DNA from 2 places in the Endozoicomonas sp. Z74 genome. Region 2 is predicted to be linked to the other one. Evidence: predicted binding sites of a transcription regulator. Region 2 holds the regulator's gene; the other holds the start of a gene.
What was found. Region 2 encodes FNR, which switches genes on or off when oxygen is low (the NO sensors DNR and NnrR bind a similar motif). Its sites were predicted from a motif close to TTGATNTANATCAA; they were not measured.

Region 1 (8,346 bases), on a different contig from region 2:
GCTCCCATCGAAAAGGCCTCGGACATTGCCGCCACTGCCGATGGTCGTATGTTACTGGCCAGTGGCCATCCGCTGGTTATGGAGGATCTTTCGGATGACCGGATGGCTTACGACGGCTGGGTGAAAGATGAATATGAGCAATATATAACGTATTTTCATACGCTCCTCTGGCCTGATGGCATCAGGAATGGCTGGGTGTCTGGCTCGGAAGCCCGGCCAGGATTGAATCGTTATTCAATAGTAGGCACTGGCCCGGCCGGCTGGGTAATCCTGGCATTGATGACCGATGAAGTCATGTTCAACCATTCTGCTGAAGACAATGTCAAACAAATCCTCATCCGCTATGCGGGGTTGCATGAGGATGGTGTCAAGCCGGAGCTGACCCGGGATGGACTGTACTTTTCCAGTTACGACCCGGATACCGGGGAAGGCATTGCCTCGGGTTCCCAGCACGATGGCCACGCCTCAATCTATGCAACGGGCAAGCTGGTTCATGCCACTCTTCGGGCCAGGGAGTTCTATCCGGATAATCAGGAGATACAGGCAGCGGCCAACACCATCATTGGGCGACAGAAAAATTATGCGGACTACCTGCGCCGTTACGGGAAAGTGGATCAGCAGCCCCAGACCCATGGTCCTTCTCCCGAGAATAAACTCAGCACATCCAAGCCTTACCAGGAGTCTTATCTTTTTGCTGAGCTGGCGCCCATGTTTGACCCGATGGCCTTCTGGGCTTACGAAGACTGGTGGAAACACCGGGAAAATCATCAATACCAGACCAGCTGGCTGAATGAGGAGCCGGTGATCAAACACCAGATAGCCTCCTTCGTTGAGCAGTATGGACATATATTTTTCAAGAACCATCGCCAGAGTGCGGCCTGGAGAGAGAATTTTAAACATTTCTATGGGCATCAGGCGGCCTGGACCGACGACAACAACCCGGATTATTTCAATGCCTTTTCCGCCGGGGGGACGGAAACCAGCGGTTACAACGCAGACAGCTTAGTGAACCATCCGGACACCATCACTCATTTTCCCGCGGTTCTTGGGTTTGGTATGTATGGGGACAGTGCTCCTCTTGTGGGAGGGTATTTTGCCTATCGGGATGGACGTCGCCAGAAACTCAAGGGGCAGCCTGGAGTGACCGGTCCGGATGGAACCATCGGTGCTTATATGTTGACCCGTTACTCCAACGATAACCCCTCCTGGGAGCTGAACCGGTTGGGGGTTGCTGATGCCGCTTTTGGTTTCTTCGGGTTAGTGGAGCATTTGCGTGATAGTTATGGGAACAAAGGAGTGATTGATCGGCTGATTGCCAGGGACAGCCGTTCTGATGACAGGCCATTACCACCCGGTTACGGCTTTGGGCCTTATGATTTCGAGGCTGAGGCAGATCGGTTGCCGGTGATTAACGCCAGTTTTGATAACAAACTGGATGGCTGGGAAAAGGTGGACAGTGATTTTCAGTATTACGGGATAACCGGAGACTTGTCTATTGATGGAGACAGTGGGGAGATTCGAAATACCAAAGAGGTCACTTCTGAATCCGGCGCTTTGCGGCAGACCCTGGATCTTTCGGATTTACCCACACCGACGCCTCTGGTATTGCGGGCACAGGGAAAAATCCTGATGACCGATGCCAGCGATCAAGCCTATCTGAAAGTTCAGTGGGATGACGATCAAAACCCGGATAATGACTCACCGTATGCTCCAGAATACAGCAATATCATGGACAGGGATCATCCTGAGGTGGATTTTGAGCTGGTGACCCGCAAGCCTGTTGGTGCCGACTTTCTGCATGTCAGCTTTGAGGTAAAGCGGAATCAGAGTGTGGCGCCCAAATACGTACGATACGTGTTTGATAACCTGTCGGTTCGCAGGTTGGGGATTGAGCTGGATAGTTCCAGTGGCAACTGGACGCCACAAAGCAAAGGGGCTGTTACTGTCAATGTTGCGGGTTCAGATGGAGCTAGCCGACTGGAGTTCAGCAGTTCAACCGGGGCTTCAAAAGGTGACTACGCAGAGGTTTATCAAGACTTTGTGCTGGACCCGAATGACCCTCTGAGCACCCGTTATATTATTTCTGCAGAAGCGGATACTGTGACAGGCAGTGGAGGGGAGATGATGATTTTTACCCAGGTCTTCCGCGGTAACCAGAAAACCAGGGAAGAAGGAGGCGATGTGATCCGCTTCAGTGTCACTGATCGTGAATTTCACTTTTCGGGCCGAAGGCTGGATGAGCTTGAGGACCGTTTGCGGGTCTTTTTCCGTTTCAGTCAGGAAGTTGGCAAGGCTGGAGGCGTGCAAACCGCTGTTGTTCGCAATATTTCAGTGGTCAAGCAGGACCCCCGGTTGTAGCGTCCCCTCTGGAATGAGGGCTAGCCGTTTATCGCTTCGTTAATTCCGGGTTACTTTACAGAGTCGGGCAGGAGTATCTTCGGCGGTTTTAACGGACAATCTGTAGCCTGCTTTCTGGTGGAGCTGCAGGTTGTTGAAATGAACGTCTGCCGTTGACTGTATAACAGGAAAGCCTGATGTCGCCTGTGAAGAACTTACTGTCCATTGCCTTGCTGAACGCTGTGGGTGTTGCCATCGCCCTGAGCTGGCTACTGCTGCCGGATCATGGCTTCTGGTCCATCTGGGACCAGGGTATTTTCCGGTATTTTGACCACTGGATCATTGTGAGCTCTGTCTGGCGCCATGTACTTGCGGTGATGAATTACCGTCTGTTTGATCTGGTGTCATTGGTTGCCATGCTGCTGGTGATGGGGCACTTTTATTTCCACGGGGGGCGCCGGGATCGCCTTCAGGTAGTAGCCATTGGGCTGCTGATGGTGCTGGTGGCTCTGGTCTGTAAGCAGCTAGCTAATCTGCTGCCTTTTGAGCGCCCCAGCCCTTCTCTTTATCTGCCGGACGCCGTGCGTTTGACACAGCTTCTGGACTGGCCGACCAAGGATGCTTCCAGCAATAGCTTTCCTGGGGACCACGGCATGATGCTGATGATTTTTGCGGCCTTTATGCTTCGTTACTTCCCCTGGCCGGCCAAGTGGCTGGGTGTCGCATTTGTGGTGCTGTTCAGCCTGCCCCGTATTATGGTGGGTGCTCACTGGTTTACCGATATTTATATGGGGTCTCTGGCCATCTGCCTGCTGGTACTGCCCTGGCTGTTGTTGACCCCTGTTCAGAAGTGGTTTCTGGACGGGTTTCAAGGGCGGTTGGAAAAGGTGGCATTGTTCAGGAGAGGGTGATTGATGTCTTCCATGGAAACCCATGGAAGACAGGGTTCGGTCAGTTAGCTAATAAAGGGAGCTTTTCAGAAAAACGAAGAATGACCGGGTGGGCATAGTTCGTGGGTTTTTCACCGGGCATGGTCACGATCAGGCCTTTATCGGTCTGGCGATGGCCAAGCTCACCCTCGACCCCGGGCATGGTTACCGATTGGAGGCTGGACAGATTCATTGCCTTTTTGTTGAGCGAAGTGATCACTAGCTCCTTTCCGTCGCCGGGCCAGTTCAGTGCGATGGCATACAGGGTTCTGTTATCCTTGCTTCGGGTAAAGCGAATATCCTGAGCTTTATAATGGTAGCCGTAGTCATGAAGTGCCTTCCTGTTTTCATGGGTAACCACCGTTGGCCCTTCGCCGTATATCTGGAACGGACGGGTTTTGTAGATCGCTTCGCCATTAAGCTTCAGCCATTGGCCGATTTTCCTGAGTCGGGAGGTATATTCCTCAGGGATTGAACCGTCGGCACGGGGACCGAAATTCAGCATTACGACCCCATTTTTGGACACCACATCCACCAGTTGATCCACCAGTTCGTTGGCAGACCAGTATTCATCGTTTCTGGCATAACTCCAGGAATGCTTGCTGATGGAAGTGTCCTGTTGCCAGGTCATGGGCAGGATCCGGTTAAAGCGTCCCCTTTCCATATTCAGAACAGCGCTTCCTTGTGGCAGCATACGCTTGTTTTTAAAGTTCATCACTACGCCGGGCTGGCCAAAAGTGCCTTTGCCGAACGCTATCGACTTGTTGTAGAAATAGGCGAGGAAATCCTTTCTGGGTTGTTCGAATTCCGGCCATTTGTTCCAGCCCCAGTCGAAGTAGTAAAGGTCGGGCTGGTAAATATCGACGACTTCAGTTGTTCGGTTCCACCATCGCTCCAGATACCATTGATCCACCGCTTTACCATGCCCATAGAGGTCGTAAGTGTCGGGACCAACGTCGCCGCCCTCTTCATGGTTCATCCGGTAATATTCAAGATTAAAGGCGAAATGGTTGGAAACGCCGGTTTTCAGTCCCCGTTTTCGGGCGGCTTCGAGCAGCTCGCCAGTGATGTCTCTCTCCGGGCCCATTTCAACGGAGTTCCAGCGGGTGTGCTGGCTGTTATACATGGCAAACCCGTCGTGATGCTGTGCGACAACGGTGTAGAATTTAGCCCCGGCCTCAACCGCCAGATCCATCCACTTATCCGGGTCAAACTGTTCGGCCTTGAACAAAGGGATCAAGTCCTTGTAGCCAAATTCGGCGGGATCACCATAGTGTTCACTGTGGTGTTTGAAAAAGTTATTTTCGTTGTTCTTCCGGCTGTACATATGCCTTGGATACCATTCCGCAGCATGGTAACCCCGGTATTCTGGCACCGAATAGGGACCCCAGTGAGCCCAGACGCCAAATTTGGCGTCCTGATACCATTCGGGCACCTCGTAGTGGCTGAGAGATTCCGGGGTTGGCTGGTATTTTTCCCCCTCGGGCTTGATGACGTTGCTGTTGTTTTCGGCCGGTGCGCAGCCGGCAACCAGGCTGGCAGTGAGGGCAAGGGCGGAGATTCTTAACTTGGGTAGCGCTGTGGTTTGCATGCTTTTGTTTTAGAGGTTTGTCTGCAGGGAAAGGTCGGGTGGAAGAGCCTGCCCGGCAGGCCCTGTTTCAGGGGTTGCGGATTCAGAGGTGATCTTTTAAACCGGCAAAAATGGCTTTGGCAATCGCTTTTGCCCCTACTTTATTAGGGTGGACACCGTCGGGGGAGAAGTACGATTTGCTGTCCAGTAGAGGAGTCACTTCAATAAGGGTGCTTCCGGTGACTCTGGCAATATCGCTGGCAATGATATCCCGGGCTACAGAAAGGTTGCCCTCATTGACATCCCAGGGCCCCTGTTTAGTGGTGAAGCTCTTCACCGGGGTTCCAAGGAAGATCTCAGGCCGGGTTGGAAGTGACTTGTATTCATTGATCAGGGTAACCATATGATCCCGATAGGCCTTTCTGTCCCAGAAAGCCGGTTTTGAATCATTGGCGCCCAGCATGATGACGACGATGGAAGGGTTTGAGTCCAGGCTTTTATGGTAGGAGCGTCTTTTGACATAGGGGGTGAATTTAGGGGTGTCCCTTATGGCGGTTGCGCCATTTTCACCAAAATTCATGACCTTCCAGTGTTCATTCACGAGGGTTTGAAGAACGGCTGGATAGGAATAGACGTCACGGTTTTCAACGGTGAGGCCAAAGGTGATGCTGTCGCCTACGCAGGCAATGGTCCTGGTCTTTGCCATGGCGGTTTCTCCGGTCAGTAACAGAATGCCAAGCAGGAAAACTCTGACTGAGGCACGAAACATTATTTTCATTGGATTTCCTGGGTGATCCATAAAAAAGCCATCGCTTTGGCGATGGCTTTGAGGGGGCAGCCCGCACATTGTATAAAACCGCTATGAATAAGCGATCCATCCCTTGTCGGGCTGTCAGAGGATGACGGCGGATTCAGCCCTTTTTCTTCTGGGCCATCTGCTCTTTTCGAAAGGCTCTGAATGCCTGCATCTGCTTTTGGGAAACAGAGTTGGTCAGAGCTTTCTGGTAGGCTCTCATATTGGCTTTGCGGGCTTCTTTCAATGCTGATGGATCGTTCGCATATTTCTTTCGGGTGTCCCGGTTATTGATAAACAGGGTGGTTTTCAGTGCCGTCACTTTCTCAGCCTGTTGCTTATTCAGATCCATAACCTGGGCCATGGTAGCCACGTCTTTTTCAATCTTGTTCATGGCTTTGGGGCTGATGTCCGCAGCGGAGACATTGACAGAGCAGGCCAGGGCCAGGCCGGCAACCAGAGATGAGAGGGTTTTTCCAAAATTCATTTTCATAACAACCTTCCATTCAAATAAGGTGCTGAGAACTGGAGGCCAGCCTGTCAGGCGTAGCAGAAAAGTTAGAGTAACGATTTCATGAAAGAAACGTTTCAACATTGGCCAAAAACATACGGCAGTTGTTGAAAGGCGTCAACAGAGAACGCAACTGATTAAAGAGTCACATTGATCAGGGTCATAAATTGCACTTGTTCGGCTATCTATTGTTCAGAAGTGAGGTGCAGTTGTTGTTTTCGAGGGCCCGATAGAAGTGAGCAGCCCTTATATTCAGTGGCTGCAGACAAAGCGTAGACATTCCTCTGCAGGAAAACTGACGTATATCAAAAAAATGTTATTTTCTGTTGGTTGAGAACAAGACGGCAATTTGCTGAAAAGGCCTGAGGCCGGGTATTTATGGACAGAGGTTCTCCTTTCCTAGGCTGTTTCAGCAAACTTCGAGCGCCTTGATTCGAGTTCAGTGAAACGTTTATATTACAGCCGTCTTTAAGAGACACTGTTTTTCTGATGGCCTCTCAGTACCAGGGCGTTTTGTCTATGAAAAAAACAACTGCTTTTCTGACCAGAGGGTTGACCACAAGTCTGGCTACTGGCTGTCTGGTCGCTTCTTCCTGGGCGTGGGCAGAAAGTGCTCCGGTGAATATTATGCTGATCACAGCGGATGATCTTGGCTATGAGGCATACAGCCTGTTCGACAACGAGTTGCCGGATCTGACCCCTAATCTGGATCGTTTGGGGCGACAGGGAGTTCAGTTCGAACATGCCCATGTCAACCATGCCATCTGCCAGCCAAGCCGGTCCAGTATGCTGACCGGAATGTACAGTACCCATTCCGGTATGATGGGCTTTATTCATATGAAGAAGAAAGTCCCCACCATCATGACTACTCTGGCGGGTAAAGGGTATCGAACCGGTATCCTGGGGAAAGTCAGTCATTCCACACCGGACATGAATTATCGCTGGGATTACTCATACGATGCCAATGACCTGGGGGCTGGGCGTTCTCCACAGCTCTATCATGAGCGAACCAAAACTTATATTGAACAAAGTAAAAAGGCCGGAAAACCGTTCTTTTTAATGGTTAACTCCCACGATCCTCACCGGGTTTTTTATGATCCCGAAGCAAGGCGGTTGGGCAATGATGAGAAAAAACCATCCAGGCTCTATTCACCGGATGAGGTAAAAGTACCCTCTTATTTGCCGGATTACCCTGAAGTTCGTCTTGATCTGTCCCACTATTACAATTCCGTGCGTCGACTGGACGACACCGTAGGCAAAGTTCTGGATGCATTGAACGAAACCGGTGTGGCGGACAATACCCTGGTGATGTTTGTATCGGATAATGGTTCTCCTTTCCCGTTTGCCAAAGCCAATACTTACCTGGCCAGCACCAGAACTCCTTTACTGGTTCAGTGGCCAAAGGGCGGCCTGAAGAACGGTCATGTGGATAAAGAGCATGTGGTATCCCTGGTGGATCTGATGCCCACCATGCTGGAGGCGGCGGGTGTTGACATTCCCGACACGGTTGATGGTCGCTCTCTGTTGCCGCTGTTGCGGGGGGAAAAGCAGGATAACCGTGACTTTGCCTTCTCCCAGATTGACTACAAAATCGGCGGTCCGGCCACCCCCATGCGGGCCATTCAGGGCAGGGACTATGGCTACACATTTAATGCATTCACGGGCTTTTCCCAGTTTCGGGTAGGGTATGACCGGGCCACGATTAATCTGATGAAAAGCTCCGGTGATGCTGAGCAACAGAAAAGAGCGGACTATTTCCGCAAACGGGTGCCGGAAGAGTTTTTTGACTTGAATAACGATCCTGGTAACACCCGGAACCTGGTTAACAATCCGGAATATAAGAAGCTGGTACAGGAATACCGTGCCAGGCTGGAAACCTGGATGAAGAGCAATGATGATCCGGTGCTGAAGATTTTTGAGGCGCGGGATAATCCTGAAAAAATGCGTGAACTGATGGCCACTCACTATCCGGACAAGGACAGCCTGATGCCCGAGGAGCAGAAAGAGGCCATTGAAGCCAAGAGAGCCGCCAAGCGGGCCAAACGCCAGGGGCGTAATAAGAAACAGAACTCTTGATTATTTTGAGAATGTCATCGGTTGGTCGCTGATGTCTTTAACCCTGCCTGGGTTTATCAAATGCTGAACCGCTTTTTTTATCGATGTTATATCGAAAAGAAGGCAGGCCTGTTGCCCCTCATTCTTCAGG
Region 2 (8,346 bases):
CGGGCATTTACCGGTTTAGACGACCCTCTTTCCAGTCCAGCGCATAATGTAACCAACCATCTCGGCCAGGGATTGGAAGGGGAGATAGACGGCACCCGTTATCGAATTGGGCGCCCCGGTTTTGCCTGCCCCGAACACACCCCGACGACACCGGCCAAAACAGGACAATGGCTGCTGCTGGCCCGTAACAACCAGCCCTTGTGCTGGTTCCGGATTACCGACAGCCTGCGCCCGGAGGCCGCTGCTACCATCAGCCGCCTGCATAGCATGGGCAAAGAAGTCACCCTGCTCAGTGGGGATGCCGAGCCGGTGGTGGCTGCCACGGCCCTGGAACTGGGCATTACCCAGTGGCAGTCCGGGACCAGCCCGGACGAAAAACTGTCGTTTATCCAGACGCTCCAGCAAAAAGGCCAGCATGTCCTGATGGTAGGTGACGGTATTAATGACGTACCGGTTCTGGCCGGGGCAGATATCTCCATGGCCATGGGAAATGCCTCAGATCTTGCACGAACCAGCGCTGATGCGGTATTGATATCCGGCCACCTTGAGCGGCTTGCGGATGCGTTTATCCTCACCCATAGAACCCGGAAGATCATCCGCCAGAACCTTGCCTGGGCTCTGGGCTATAACCTTTCTGCCCTGCCACTGGCCGCTGCAGGCATGGTCGCCCCCTGGATGGCGGCCATCGGTATGGCACTCAGCTCTCTGATTGTGGTTGGCAATGCTCTGCGGCTAAGCCGGCAGGGAGGCAACAAGACAGAAACCACAACCAGAAAGAAACCCGGTCAGCAGACAGCAGACGCTCAATCTCAGCCCCACCCCGGACAATCAACAGGAGCATCGTTCTGACCTATGGAAAGCCTGATTATCCTGATCCCCCTGGCCCTGATTCTGGTCGCCCTTGCCATCAAAGTGTTTTTCTGGGCCGTGGATGATGGCCAGTTTGATGACCTGGAAGGACCGGCACACAGCATTCTGTTTGACGAACCGGAGTCGGAAACTCGAACCAGAAACAGTCAACCGTCGTCAACCCCTGAGACATCCAAACAGCCATGAGCGGAAAATGCCGGTGGCATACACCAGAACACTAAACAGAGCTACACACAAAGATCTGGAAGCAGTATGAGTGATCTATCCATTTTTATAACCGCACTGACTCTGGGCCTGCTGGGCAGTGCCCACTGCATTGGCATGTGTGGGGGAATCACATCCGCCTTGAGTCTTTCCATTCAGGGTAAAAGCCGGGTCCAGGTGCTCGGGCTGATGCTGCTCTACCATTGCGGCCGTTTGCTGAGCTATGCCCTGGCCGGCTTTCTACTGGCCGGTATCGGCTGGTTTCTGGGTGATCTCAGTCCCTGGGCGAAAATGGCGCTGCGTTATTTTGCCGGATTGATGATGATCGCCATGGGCCTCTATCTCACAGGGTGGTGGCGAGGACTGACTTACTTTGAGCGCGCCGGGCAGCAACTATGGCGTTATATTCAACCCATAGCCAGCAAACTTCTGCCCATACAATCCCCAGGCAACGCACTGATACTGGGGATGCTCTGGGGCTGGCTGCCCTGCGGCCTGGTCTATAGCAATCTGGTCTGGGCTGCCAGCCAGGGCTCACCGGTCACCGGAGCACTGGCCATGTTCTGTTTCGGGCTGGGCACCCTGCCCGCGGTTTTTCTGATCGGCGCCTTCTCCCGCCAGCTCAGCCAGTTCATCCAAGCCAGCTTTACCCGCAATATGGCCGGCATCATGGTGATTCTGTTTGGCGCCTGGGCCATGCCTGGCCCCCACCAGGAATGGCTGATGACATTGATAGCGCATCATTAGCCGCTTCCGACATAACCGGAAAGCGCTCTTCTTTCTGAATTTGATACTCGCAAATCATCCTCAGCCCATGTAATATGCAATCCCCTCCAGCCTGTGTTCATATTTTCATCGAAACAGATAACTACTGATTCCAATTCGGCAGCCCCGTATTGACACGCATCAAGGAATACAGGTTTAGCTTTCTCTACACTTTTAAAAAATACAGCTATTCATCAATAAGACTGCTACGTTTGAGCATTCAAAACTCGGCAACAGCAGCACAGCATTGACAAAACAGCCGCACGCTTCAAAACACCGAAGCTTATAGCCAGAGAGATCGGCCAGAGACAGATTATGAAAAATGCGCCAGTTTGGGATAAAGACCTGATTGAACGATATAACCAGTCGGGACCTCGCTACACCTCTTATCCAACCGCCGTTCAATTTGATAACACCTTTAACCCTGAGCTATACCAGGCCAGCGCTCAACTCAGCGCCTCTACCATCAAGCCACTGTCGCTTTATTTCCACATCCCCTTCTGTTCACACGTCTGCTATTACTGCGCCTGCAATAAAATTGTCACCAAACACCGCAGCCGCTCGGAAAAATACCTTGAGTATTTGTTCCGTGAAATTGAAATGCAGAGCAAGCTGTATTCTCCCGAGCAGAAAGTTGAGCAGCTGCACCTGGGAGGCGGGACGCCAACATTTCTCAGCAGCGAGCAAATGCGCGCCCTGATCGGTAAGGTCGGCCAGCATTTTCAACTGACGAGCGGCGACACCTCGGATTACTCCATTGAACTCGACCCCCGCGAAGTGGACTGGCCGATGATGGATACCTTGCGGGATCTTGGCTTTAACCGCATCAGCATGGGTGTTCAGGATCTGGATGAACGGGTCCAGAGAGCCGTCAACCGGGTTCAGCCTGAAAATATGGTCCGATCAGTACTGGATGCTTCAAGAACCATGGCTTTCAAGTCCGTTCACATGGACCTGATATACGGCCTACCTTTCCAGACTGTGCCTGGCTTTATGGATACCATCGACCGGGTCATCGATATGGCACCAGACCGGCTGTCGCTGTTTAACTACGCCCACCTGCCCCACCGCTTCAAGCCTCAGCGCAGGATCAATGACGACGACCTTCCTGCTCCGGAGGTCAAGTTGGAAATCCTGCAGCAAGCGACTGAAAAGCTGCTGGACCAGGGCTACGTATACATTGGCATGGATCACTTTGCCCTGCCCGATGATGAGCTGGCCACCGCCCAGGAAACCGGAAACCTGCACAGAAACTTCCAGGGTTACACAACTCACAGCCACTGCGATCTTATAGGAATGGGCGTCTCTTCCATCAGCCAGGTGGGCGACACTTACATCCAGAACACCACGGAAGAATCAGACTACTTCACAAAAATCGACAAAGGCCGACTCCCCATGGTCCGGGGACTTCAGATGACAGAAGACGACAAAGTCCGCCAGGCCGTCATCACCCAGCTGATCTGCCACTTCCAGCTCCAACCCGGTAAAATAGAGACACAGTTCGGCATCACCTTTGACACATACTTTGCTGAGGAGCTGGAACGCCTCAAACCTATGATCAATGACGAGCTACTGACGCTGAACGAAGACCGAAGCATTGTGGTAACCCCTAGAGGCAAACTACTGATCCGGAACATCTGCATGCAGTTCGATCATTACCTGAACCAGCCAAAGCCCACGGAAAAGCAGGAGGCAATCCCCCGCTACTCAAAAGTCATCTGACTTTTCCCAGAAAGCTACCGAAAAAGTAGCCACTCCTTCAGTCTTCCGGGCTTATGCATTCGAGCATAAGTCCGACACCCCCCCAGTCAAACATTGACCATTGCTTTGCCTGCGGTATCGGTGCAAAATCGGGCAACACAAATAAACGAACGTACTTCAGACAGTGGCACACCTTTTGTGACACTGTCGGCTCGGTGCTCCAGTGTATTCTGCCCCCCTTAGTTGACGGGGCTTTACGTCAAGAGCCTGGTTCAGAAGCTTGCCAAGGCGAGACGCCCTGAACAAACGACGCAATCGTGTTACTGGAGACAACGTACTGGCACAAGTTGTTTCCACAATAGCATTAAACACCTACTTTAACGCTATTCACTTGCGTATTTACCTAGCTTACACTTCGTTAACAATTTTCATAAAATTGAGTCGATTTTGCCAATACGACTTTGAGGCCTCTCAATGACGTCCAAGCCCAACGTCCGACAGCCAAGCCATGTGGCCTGCAGAGACTGCAGCCTCAGCTCCTTGTGCCTGCCGCTGGCTCTCAGCATTAAAGACATTGACCAGCTGGATCACATCATCAAGCGAGGTCGCCCTCTGAAAAAGGGTGAACACCTCTTCCTCGAGGGTGATCCGTTCAGCAGTGTATTTGCGGTACGTTCAGGGGCGATCAAAACCTACACCGCCACCAACGAAGGTGAAGAACAGATCACCTCCTTCTACCTGCCCAGCGAAATTCTCGGTTTGAGCGGGATGGATACCGACACTTACCCAGTGTCTGCCCAGGCCATGGAAACCACCATGATCTGTGAAATTCCCTTTGAACAGCTGGAAGGGCTCGCGGATCAGTTCCCGGAACTGCGTCGCCACCTGATGCGCCTGATGAGCAAGAAGATCCGGGAAGATCAGCAGATGATGATGCTGCTGTCCAAGAAAAACGCCGACGAACGCATAGCCACCTTCCTGATCAATCTGGCCAGCCGCTTCCGTCGCCGGGGTTTCTCTTCCCAGTCATTCCGACTGTCCATGTCCCGGAACGAAATGGGCAACTACCTGGGACTTGCCGTCGAGACGGTCAGCCGGGTGTTCACAAGGTTCCAGAAAAACGGCCTGATTTCAGCGGTTGGCAAGGAAATTGAAATTCGTAACTCCGTTGAGCTTTGCTCTCTGGCCGGGGGGAAAACCATCGACCCCACCCAGATCGTGACCAGCGCCTGAGGAGAACTGAGGTAGCTTTCCCGGATTGAAGGGCTACCCTGCCAGTAGCCTGTTGGATTCAGTGAGCCCCGTGCTCACTGAGCATCATTGACCGAAACAGAGCCAAAACGGCATGCCCACAGAACAACGCCTACCCGCCCTGGAATACCTTCAATCCCAGATCAGAACCATCCCGGACTGGCCTGAGCCCGGTATTCTTTTCCGTGATATCACCACCCTGTTTGAAAACCCGAAGGCCTGGCGTCTGACCATAGACACTCTGGTGGAACGCTACCAGAATAAAGATGTGGATCGCATTGGCGCACTGGATGCCAGAGGCTTCCTGATCGGCTCAACACTGGCCTACACATTAAACAAACCTCTGGTACTGTTCCGAAAGAAGGGGAAACTGCCCGGCACCACCCTGAGCCAGGAATACCAGCTGGAATACGGCACCGCCACCCTGGAAGTCCATGACGACACCATGAAGCCCGGAGACCGCATTCTGCTGGTTGATGACCTGATCGCAACCGGCGGCACTCTGCTTGCCGCCCATCACCTGATCAGCCAGGCAGGCGCTACCACGTTGGAAGCAGCCGCTATCATCAATCTTCCCGACCTTAAAGGTTCCGAGAAGTTGAATCAGGCAGGAATCCCCACCTTTACCCTCTGTTCTTTTGCAGGCGACTGATAAAAGTCCCCTGACTAATGGGGTTATAGAATATCCGGAATGATACGATAACCCCATTAAGCACAACACCAAGCCTGTTTTCCTTCTGACAAGCCCTTACCGCAAGGGGTTGCTGGCAGACAATAAAACGGGCACTGCCCAAAAGGGTATCGCCTGCTCACTTTACGTATAAGAACAGGGAAAATACCCTGTCACAGACGATCATTAACTGGTATTTTCAAGATAAATCACCCAGCAGAAAAAGCGGTTTCACCCCCTTTGGGGTAGAACGATGACAGCAATAAAAAAGGACTTTGAATTATGGGTATCTGTGCCAGAGAGTTGCGTCATTATGTGGTGCGACCAACACTCAAGCACCTGGCCATGTGGAGCCAGACAGCAGAGAACCTGCTTCTGGGCACCGCTGCCAGGGAATCCGGCCTTGGCTTTCATTTGAAAATCGCCAACCACCAGGCTCTTGGTATTTACCAGATATCACCGCGCATGCATCGCAATATCTGGGACCACTACCTTGGGACACAGCCAGAGTTATCCAGCAGCGTCCGTGGACTGGCCAGTCAGAGGGAATTCCTTTCACACCCCCACCATGAACTGGCCACCAACCTGGCCTATGCAACCGCCATTGCCTGGCTGGTTTACCACCGAACCGGTATCACTATAGAGAAGATTGACGAAGAAGATACCATGGCACTGGGGAAACTCTGGCAAAAATACTTTCACAGCCGAAACCCCGGCACCGTCCAGAGCTTTTCAGACAGTTACCAGCAATTAATTATTGAATCCGGCTCTTCCCAGGATGAGAAGGCCTATTACCACCTCACCAGCGCCAAACCCGCCTGAATCTGGCGAAAGGGGGGGGCTAAACCCCCTCCTTAGACTCGGCACACCCCACACAAAGATCGGCGTAGGGCATCACCTCCAGCCTGCCTTCAGGAATCTGGGCCCCACAGGCTGTGCAATAGCCGTACTCCCCTTCATCCATCCGGTCCAGGGCCCGGTTTATCTTCTGCAACTCAAGAGTGGCCTCATTACCAAGAGCGTCCATCACTTCATCGTTCTCACGCTCCTGAGCCTGCTCTGACCAGTCCGCACTGGTTTTGCGGGTAACATCGCGCTTGATATTACCCAGCCGTACATTCAGTTCATCTCGCCGCTCAAGCAGCCTGGTACGCAGTTTATTGTGATCGGTCATCAGTCTTCCCCTTTTCAAAACTCTGGATCAATCCATTGTTATTTTTGCCATGAACAACATGCAGCCACAGGCTTTTCTAAACCGGGCCGTGAACAACAGTTTGCTCTCCCAGGTTTCAGGGATGAGGGCAGCACAATCTGTTCTTCTACCGCTATGGGCATCTGGACATTTAAAAGGACAAACGTGTTTATCAATGAGAACTGGCAATCCTGCCTGCAAATAGTAGTCCATTCCCCCCCGAAGGGTAACACCCTTATGGAGGATATAGTCGGCAGCTCCATTTTTCCTTGAGCCAGGCAGGACATTTTATGGGACCTTTGTACGTTTTTTTGCCAAAAGAAACGCTACAACAGGTAAGAGCACGTTAAACACTGACTTGGTGGATACTCATCCTGCCGATATAATGAGCCGCTTTCATCCACGGCCCGCTTATAAGCCTATGACTTCGACCCAACTCACCGGTTCCGAGAAATACAATTTCAACAAGCTTCAGAAAAAACTGAGGCGCCTGGCCGGAAGAGCCATCGAAGACTTCCGCATGATTGAGGAAGGCGACCGGGTCATGGTCTGCCTGTCCGGAGGCAAAGACAGCTTCACCATGCTGCATATTCTCATGAGCCTCCAGAAAAGCGCCCCAGTCAATTTTGAGCTGATCGCCGTCAACCTGGACCAGAAACAGCCCGGCTTCCCTGAGCATGTCCTTCCGGAATACCTGGATCAACTGGGAATCCATTACCATATTATCAACCGTGACACCTATTCCGTGGTCAAGGAAAAAATTCCCGAGGGAAAAACCACTTGCGGCCTCTGCTCCCGGCTAAGAAGGGGAACACTTTATGCCTTTGCAGAGGACATTGGTGCCACAAAAATCGCCCTGGGTCACCATAAGGATGATATTGTTGAGACGCTGTTCCTTAATATGTTTTATGGTTCCCGGCTGTCGGCAATGCCCCCTAAACTCCGATCGGATGACGGCAGAAACATCGTGATCCGTCCCCTGGCCTACTGCAGGGAAAAAGACATCGCCCACTTTTCTGAGCAGATGGCGTTCCCAATCATCCCCTGCAACCTCTGCGGCTCCCAGGAAAATCTACAGCGGCAGAATATCAAGTCAATGCTGGCCGAGTGGGAGAAAAAACACCCAAGCCGCATCGAGTCTATCTTTTCCGCCACCCAAAACATCGCCCCTTCCCAGATGGCCGATAACAGTCTGTTTGATTTCAAGGGACTGGAGCTGGATCGGAGTGGAGAACGAAAAGAGTATGAGCATGCAGATAATCAGACAGTCACTTCCGGCAACTTCCAGATAACCGGGCAGGAGAGTGGTGTCCAGGTCATTCAATTCGAGCCCTGAGCACTTCAGTCCCCTTTTAGTCCTGAGCCCTCACCAGCTCAGGGCTTATACTCATTCAGCTGCCAGTTATAACGATAACTGATCCTTCCGGTGTACTTCTGCAGCTTTATACGGATGTCTTCCCGGGCATACTTGAGCAGATCTTGGCGCACCCCCTCTTCCCCGCCAAAATCGTCTTCATACCAGTCAAAAATTCGGGAAAGCACCAGCCTCCCCGCCACAAAATTCACGCCTTTTGGCTGATTGATAAAATGCCGGGCAGCCTTGTCCAGCTGATCTTCAATCTCTGCACTGACATAAACCCTGGGCGCCAGATCAGGGCACCCCAGGCTGGCACAGTTAAGAGCATAATGAACC

Region 1: the regulator FNR is predicted to act here: its motif matches at 6,436-6,449, upstream of ACNRUY_RS05030 (sulfatase family protein).

The regions. Positions count from the first base shown of each region.
Region 1 covers NZ_JBLYZI010000011.1:16,839-25,184, reverse strand. Annotated here, with positions in the region: gene ACNRUY_RS05055 (hypothetical protein) at 1-2,358, shown strand, start outside; gene ACNRUY_RS05050 (phosphatase PAP2 family protein) at 2,535-3,248, shown strand; gene ACNRUY_RS05045 (alpha-L-fucosidase) at 3,289-4,857, opposite strand; gene ACNRUY_RS05040 (GDSL-type esterase/lipase family protein) at 4,940-5,614, opposite strand; gene ACNRUY_RS05035 (hypothetical protein) at 5,748-6,122, opposite strand; gene ACNRUY_RS05030 (sulfatase family protein) at 6,660-8,216, shown strand.
Region 2 covers NZ_JBLYZI010000013.1:53,740-62,085, forward strand. Annotated here, with positions in the region: gene ACNRUY_RS05945 (heavy metal translocating P-type ATPase) at 1-849, shown strand, start outside; gene ccoS (cbb3-type cytochrome oxidase assembly protein CcoS) at 853-1,056, shown strand; gene ACNRUY_RS05955 (sulfite exporter TauE/SafE family protein) at 1,123-1,821, shown strand; gene hemN (oxygen-independent coproporphyrinogen III oxidase) at 2,155-3,561, shown strand; gene fnr (fumarate/nitrate reduction transcriptional regulator Fnr) at 4,015-4,773, shown strand; gene ACNRUY_RS05970 (adenine phosphoribosyltransferase) at 4,886-5,443, shown strand; gene ACNRUY_RS05975 (hypothetical protein) at 5,744-6,283, shown strand; gene ACNRUY_RS05980 (TraR/DksA family transcriptional regulator) at 6,303-6,635, opposite strand; gene ttcA (tRNA 2-thiocytidine(32) synthetase TtcA) at 7,075-7,989, shown strand; gene ACNRUY_RS05990 (DUF547 domain-containing protein) at 8,028-8,346, opposite strand, start outside.